3 regions of the Spirosoma endbachense genome follow, and region 3 is predicted to be linked to each of the others. Evidence: riboswitches for the same ligand, from Rfam matches in the RefSeq annotation. Region 3 holds a riboswitch; each other region holds the start of a gene.

Region 1 (2,267 bases), 2.8 Mb from region 3:
CATTATAGAATAATTTTTTTCAGTGATGCTACCCGCTCGTTGAAGAAAGCTTCATGCTAATGAAGGAATAATGCGTTACTTTTTTACTGTTTCGGCCATTTTGTTTGAATCAGATGCGGCTGAAGCCATCCATTTCCGGAGAATGCTGCCCAATGGCCGGAATTCGATCAGAAAGCCGTCGTGGCCATATAGGGAATCAATCTCTTCGTAGACGGCATTCGGAATATGCCGGGCCAAAAACTGCTGTTCGGCTGTTGGAAACAGCAAATCGGAACGAATACCAACTACCAGAGCGCGAGCTTTTATCTGGTTGAGTGCGTTCAGAATGCTACCTCGGTTTCGGCCGACATTGTGCGAATCCATTACTTTCGACAGTGTCCAGTACGTAAAGGCATTAAATCGATCGGCTATTTTTTCTCCCTGATAGCGTTGATAGCCAGCCGCTTTGTAGCCATCGAGTTGTTCATTGTTATCGAGAGCCTGCGTAAAGCCATATGTATCGTAGTTACGATAAGAAATCATGGCCATAGCCCGAGCGGCCCTCATCCCCGACATGCCTGCATCGTCGCGTTGTTCGATCCAGGTAGGGTCGGCTTCAATAGCCATACGCTGCGCTTCATTGAAGGCAATACACCAGGGCGATGCTACCGCGCTGACAGCAATCAGAACCAGATTTTCGATTAGATTCGGGCGCAGAATTGCCCATTCAACGGCTTGTTCTCCGCCAACAGATCCACCAATACAGGTATGAATTTTATCGATACCCAGCTCCTGCCGTAACAAGTCCAGCGCTTCAACCATATCGCGGATTGTAATTGTCGGGAAATCATGGTAGAAGGGTTTCCCTGTAGTTGTATTGACTGAGAGCGGCCCGGTCGAGCCATAACAGGAACCGAGAATATTGGCACAGACGATGAAGTCGGTATCGGGATTAAAATATTTGCCTGGCCCTACCATGCCATTCCACCAGTCGCCGGGGTCGGCATTACCAGTCAAAGCATGACAAATCCAGACAACGTTAGATCCATCGCTGTTCAATGTACCGCGTGTCGTGTAAGCTAACCGAAAACCCGGTAAGCTTTCTCCCGACTCAAGCGGGAACGAATATTTATAGTTAAAATAATGGATGTCCAATGGATAATGCGTTTTCTGCCCTAACGTTTTCAGGAATTATGGAGGCATAACTACGCTGAAAACCATAAACATATGGAACCGCACAAAACCACTCCCGGTTAGCGGTGCGATGAGGTGAGTGATGCTTAGTAGGCCTCGTAGGGCATACAGTGCCGTTTGTAGCGCATGTGAATAAACGATTTATAGTCCCTAACCGTCCGCTTTTGCGGTTGCTTTAGGCAGGAGTTAGCACCTTGCCATGTGGTAGGTTGCCAGCGATTCACAGAGCCTGATCTCTCCTCGCTTCTTTATAAATCAATTGACGTCGGTATGAAATGATTGACGTCTGGCAATTGACTTGATACCGCAAGTATACTAGCCAAAGCGCGCCAATCCAAACACAGACTCTATTTTCTGACCGTTGCCTTATTTTTTTTGACTTCGTTGTCGAGTAAGGTTTATTTAATCGGGCGGATATTTACTTTTGTGGCGAAGACACCCCCCCAATGAATCAATCCTACCGTTACAACCGTGAGAATGCTACCCGAGTAGCCGGAACTACAACTGTGAAGGATGCAATCGGGCAGTTGCTGAAAGCGTATCAACTTCAGACTCGCTTCAACGAAACGTACCTCGAAGCCTTTTGGGGACGTATGATGGGGCCAACGATTGCATCGCGAACAAACCGTCTCTACGTTAGGGACCGAAAATTACATATCGAGATCGCTTCGGCTCCCCTGCGTAACGAACTCGTCAATGCCAAGCAGAAACTAATTCAACTTGTTAATAAAGACATGGGTACCGATGTTATCGATGACGTGGTATTTATCTGAATAAGTTAGATTTTAAAACCGAAAAAGGCATTACTGGTCAGTAATGCCTTTTTCGGTTTTAAAAAATCCTGGCAGACTTCTTACGATAAGGAGCTGGCAAATTCGTGCATTGTGCTAAACTCGCCTTGTGGCTTTAAATAGCGAAGTAGTGCCTCAACCCGGTCAAGTAATTCCTCCCGGGAATGACGCCGAACATAAGCCGGGATCTTTTCATAGCCCGACAGGTCCGTAAACTCCCAGGGGTGAACGTATAAATTCAGAAAGCCATCAGCTCGAAGCGTTTGCCTGCATAGTTGTTTATAATAAGCAAACGGAAAGTTT
Region 2 (2,267 bases), 2.5 Mb from region 3:
AGATGGTTGTCCTGCATGCCCCGCATATAGGCAAGGGCTTTACGTGCAACCGCATATTTATCTTCGCCAAAAGATCGAAAGTTAATAACCGGGTTATTGGGATTATTATTGACATCGACCGAAGGGGCAAAGTTGACATGAACACCTAACCGGCGGGCCTGTTTAGCCAGATTTGCGCCCATGGTGTAGATGAGCGAATCGTTGCCCTGCATGGCTCCGAGTGTCATCTGGTAGGGATAGCGAACCGTACTATCCAACCGCATGGCCAGCCCCCACTCGGCGTCCATCGCAATTAAAAGGGGGACTGTCGAAAGTGCCTGTAACCGATTGGTGAGTTTTGCCTGCCGGATTGGCCCTCCCTGAAACATGACTACTCCGCCAAGCTTATAGGTTCTAACCAGATTTACGAGCGAATCTTCATAGGTGGGTTTTCGGTTCGAGTAGCCCGAAACCATGATCAACTGACCGATGCGTTCATCGGGTGTCAGCGTTGCAAAGACGGAGTCGGCCCAGCGGTTCTGACTGGCATTCAGTTGCAGGAAAGAAGGAGTTGTTGACTGCGAAAAAGCCTTTGTGAGAAAAATAACGTTGATGAAAGTAATAATCAGGAGCCGACAATAAGGCATGAGCGAAAAAATTGGGTCGTGAAGGGTCAAAAATACGAAAAGCTCCGCTACAACACACTCTTTACAACTTGCTCTATATGCTGGATTAATTTACTGGAGGGTTTAAATCTGTATTTGTATCGCTTCTGTAAACAAAATTGCGCGGGCCAAACGAACGGTTCGACCTACACGATTTATTCACCGGCAACGAATAGCCGGTTTTGGTGCCTTCTGATTTCAGGTTTACGTAAAGTGAAAGCATCTATTCATTGAAGAATTAAAAAAATAACAAAATCTATAGGAGAAGTTTGCTTTTCTGGAAACGAGTCATTTATCTTTGAACCGTCTTACACTTACTACCTGCAAAGTAGCTGTGGATTTATACCGAAAGGGGGAGAGACAGGCTCATTGAACCCTTAGCAACTTGCCAGTTGGCGATAGTGCTAACCTGCCTACTTCGTTAGGAACTATAAATTTACATTCCATGATTACGCACGCCCAACGCTGCTTTTCTCGTTTTTCCGGAGCAGCCCGCTCCATGAGCCCAATATCCTGCTTTTGTTGCCATTGAGTCATTTTGTTCGGCTGGCTTCGCTCTAGTCAGTAAATTCTATTTATTGATGAGCAGCAAGAAGGCTATTTTCAATTTTATTCTATTAAATCTATGGAATAAATATCTTTATAGGGAAATGACGAAAAACACAAGTAACGATACCAGCTAGATACGCCTGCATACCTTGCCGAATACACGCCACGAGCCATGACACTCAATGTACCGGCTCATCAAAAAACCAAAACTAAATACCTGAAAATACCGCTTCGGCGGATCGATATGAAAAAGACAATTCAACTCCTGTTTGGCCTGATGGCCCTCTCGCTGGTTTCGGTGGCAAATCCAACTCCGCCAAAAGCGAAAGAAGTCACGTATAAAGTCGATACCCAACAAAGCCGACTCGTCTGGACAGGTAAAAAAGTAACCGGTGAGCATACGGGACTGGCTCCAATCAGTAGCGGTTCGCTGTTGCTGGCAGGAGACAGGCTGAAAAGTGGTACGTTCGAGGTTAATCTGAAGGCATTGACCGTGAGTGATTTAACCGATGCTGATAAAAATGCCAAGCTGGTAGGACACCTGAAAAATGACGACTTTTTCGGGGTTGAAAAGTATCCGACGGCTCGATTGGCAATTGCGTCGGTAACGCCAACAGGCGACGGCAAATATAGTCTAGAGGGGAAATTGACCATCAAAGGCATTACGCACGACATCAAATTTCCGGCTCAGCTCAAAACAGAGAGTGGCAAGCTGACGGCAACGGCCAAATTGACAGTTGACCGGACTAAATACGGCATCAATTATGGCTCAAAGAGCTTCTTCGAAACCATTGGCGACAAAGCGATTTACGACGACTTCACACTCGATGTAACGGTGGTAGCCATACCGTCGAATGCTGTAGCGAGTCGGTAAGACTATAATTGGGTTATTGTTACGTGTCCACTTCATCAACAACTAGAAATCAAATTTCATCAATCCTCACTATGAAACCTTCCCCGTTTTTCACCACCGGACTCGCCTGGTCGTTAGCCCTTGGGCTTACGGCCAGTGCACAGCAAGTTCCGGTCAAATCAGACTCTCTAACCGATGCGGTCGTGCGTCGGGTGCATAAA
Region 3 (2,267 bases):
TTTCAGCCAGTTTGTAATGTCCTGATCGATATTAAATCGGGCACCTTTCCGGTTAAAATCATTTCCTTTCAGAATTCCCTGCTGCTTGGTGTAGTTGGCAGAGAAATAATAGGTCGTTGATTTTGTACCACCCGATACGCTGATATTGTGGCTTTGCGATACCCCCGTCCGGTAGATGTAATCGTACCACCGGGTGTCGATAGGAGAACCATCGGGATTATTATTCTGAAAGAAAAGTGCCGATGCAACATTGTCGTTGTTCTGATTACCGCCCAGAATCTTGGCATTCAAAACAGCTTCATTCTTGATGGCGATGTATTGTTCAGCGTTCAATAGCTTGGGTAGCCGAACCGTTTCGGAAGAGCCAACCCAGGTCTCATAGCTGATCCGTGGCTTCCCTTCTTTTCCGCGCTTGGTGGTGATCAGCAACACACCCGCAGCAGCCCGTGAACCGTAAATGGAAGTCGAAGCGGCATCTTTCAGCACATCGATCGATTCAATATCGGCGGGATTGATGTCGCCGAGCGGGTTGTTGGGTACAGCCGTACTAGCCGACACATTTCCCGTATTGATAGGAATACCATCGACCACAACCAGTGGATACGAACTCAGCGAGATTGAATTTACTCCGCGAATCCGGATCACGGGCGGATTGTTGAGTACGCCATTGGGCTGCGCAATACTTACTCCGGCGGCCCGCCCCTGAAGGGCCTGATCGAAACTTTGTACGGGTTGTTGTTTGATCGCGTCGCCGTTGACCCGCACAGCCGATCCCGTAAATTCGGCTTTTGTCTGCGTACCATAGCCAACCACCATCACTTCGCTGAGTTGCTTCGTATCGGCACTCAGATCAATTGAAAAAGCTGTTCGGCCCTGTACGGGTTGCTCCACAGATGAATAGCCAATGAATGAGAAAATCAGGGTTGCGTTTGAGGGAGCGTTCAATTTAAATCGTCCTTCCTGGTCAGATGTTGTGCCTGTGGTTGTCCCCTTCACTACAACAGATACTCCGGACAACCCTTCTCCGGTTGCTTTGTCCCTGATTGTTCCAGAAACCGACTGTCCCTGGGCTAGAGCATTTTGTGAAAGCCATAAAAGGGCAATGCTCAAATGCAGTAAGCGGTAAAACGTGCGTAAAACTTTGTGTGTCATGGTGTTTGTGTCTAGACCGTAAACTGGTGGTGAGTTCACAGGAATAATTATTAATACATATATTCTATATATTAAGTAGAATATATTGATACAGAATAAATCAGCGGGAGCTATTTAGCCGACGTATCGAGATGGAGTTACGAATAATCAATCAACAGTACAGCCAATAGATCATTGGTCCGCCAATCAACAAAGGCAACAACAGAATTGTAGAGCCAAATTGCGTGAATTCCTGATTCTACAGGAGCCGGAAGAAGATGTTTGGGTAATCATGCCTGTCCGCCGGAGCGGGTGTAAATTTATAGTTCCTAACCAATTAGGCAGGTTAGCACGGTTTCCAACTGGAACGTTGCTAAGGGTTCAATGAGCCTGTCTCTCCCCCTTTCGGTATAAATCCACAGCTACTTTGCAGGTAGTAAGTGTAAGACGATTCAAATATAGAGCCTCTGTTTTCAAAAAAGCAACAAATTCCTATATAATCTATAAGAAAAGAATACTTTTCTTGAAAATTTACTACTTCACCCGCTGGTCAGCGTAGAATTTACTGCAATCGGGCCAGCATCCAGCCCGATCGTAAAGCTTACCGAAACAGAAAATACGCGATTATTAGCGTGATAAAAATATTGAATGTCTGGGCAATCAAAAAGGCGTAAAGCGGTCGGCGATTGTCGGCTTTGAACAGATCCGCAAAGCGGGTTTCAAGGCCAATGCTGGTGAAGGCCAGCGCAAACCATAGTCCCTGAAGGCTTTTTAGACTTCCTTTTACGCTGTCTACCGTTTCCGCATCCAACACAAAAGAAAACAGCAATGATGCTCCCAGAAAGCCCAGAATAAACTTCGGAAATCGCTCCCAGATGACGCCCAAAGTTGGTTTACTGGTCTGCACATCGGCAGACTGGTTTTTAGTATAGGTCCAGTATACGCTAATGGCAAAAGCGGCCACGCCCAGCAACACATTCTGCGAAAATTTGACAATGGTACTGATTTTTAAAGCCTCATCGCCCGCTAATGTTCCTGATGCCACAACCGCACCGGTTGTATCGATCGTTCCGCCCAGCCAGGCTCCCGTTACCTCCGGCGACAAACCGAGCGCGTGCGCTGCATAGGGCATGAAC

The links. A riboswitch is a leader RNA that binds a small molecule or an ion and turns the genes downstream of it on or off. The one in region 3 is predicted to bind S-adenosylmethionine.
Region 1: linked by a shared signal. The riboswitch ahead of GJR95_RS21095 (homoserine O-acetyltransferase family protein) and the one ahead of GJR95_RS32850 (SusC/RagA family TonB-linked outer membrane protein) in region 3 are both predicted to bind S-adenosylmethionine.
Region 2: linked by a shared signal. The riboswitch ahead of GJR95_RS22605 (YceI family protein) and the one ahead of GJR95_RS32850 (SusC/RagA family TonB-linked outer membrane protein) in region 3 are both predicted to bind S-adenosylmethionine.

Annotation. Positions count from the first base shown of each region.
Region 1 is NZ_CP045997.1:5,232,153-5,234,419, forward strand. Features, by position in the region: gene GJR95_RS21095 (homoserine O-acetyltransferase family protein) at 76-1,134, opposite strand; SAM riboswitch class I at 1,312-1,430, opposite strand; gene GJR95_RS21100 (DUF721 domain-containing protein) at 1,620-1,946, shown strand; gene GJR95_RS21105 (polysaccharide deacetylase family protein) at 2,027-2,267, opposite strand, start outside.
Region 2 is NZ_CP045997.1:5,597,285-5,599,551, forward strand. Features, by position in the region: gene GJR95_RS22600 (glycoside hydrolase family 3 N-terminal domain-containing protein) at 1-626, opposite strand, end outside; SAM riboswitch class I at 982-1,081, shown strand; gene GJR95_RS22605 (YceI family protein) at 1,366-2,067, shown strand; gene GJR95_RS22610 (dipeptidase) at 2,139-2,267, shown strand, end outside.
Region 3 is NZ_CP045997.1:8,062,249-8,064,515, reverse strand. Features, by position in the region: gene GJR95_RS32850 (SusC/RagA family TonB-linked outer membrane protein) at 1-1,152, opposite strand, end outside; SAM riboswitch class I at 1,449-1,548, opposite strand; gene GJR95_RS32845 (YeiH family protein) at 1,733-2,267, opposite strand, start outside.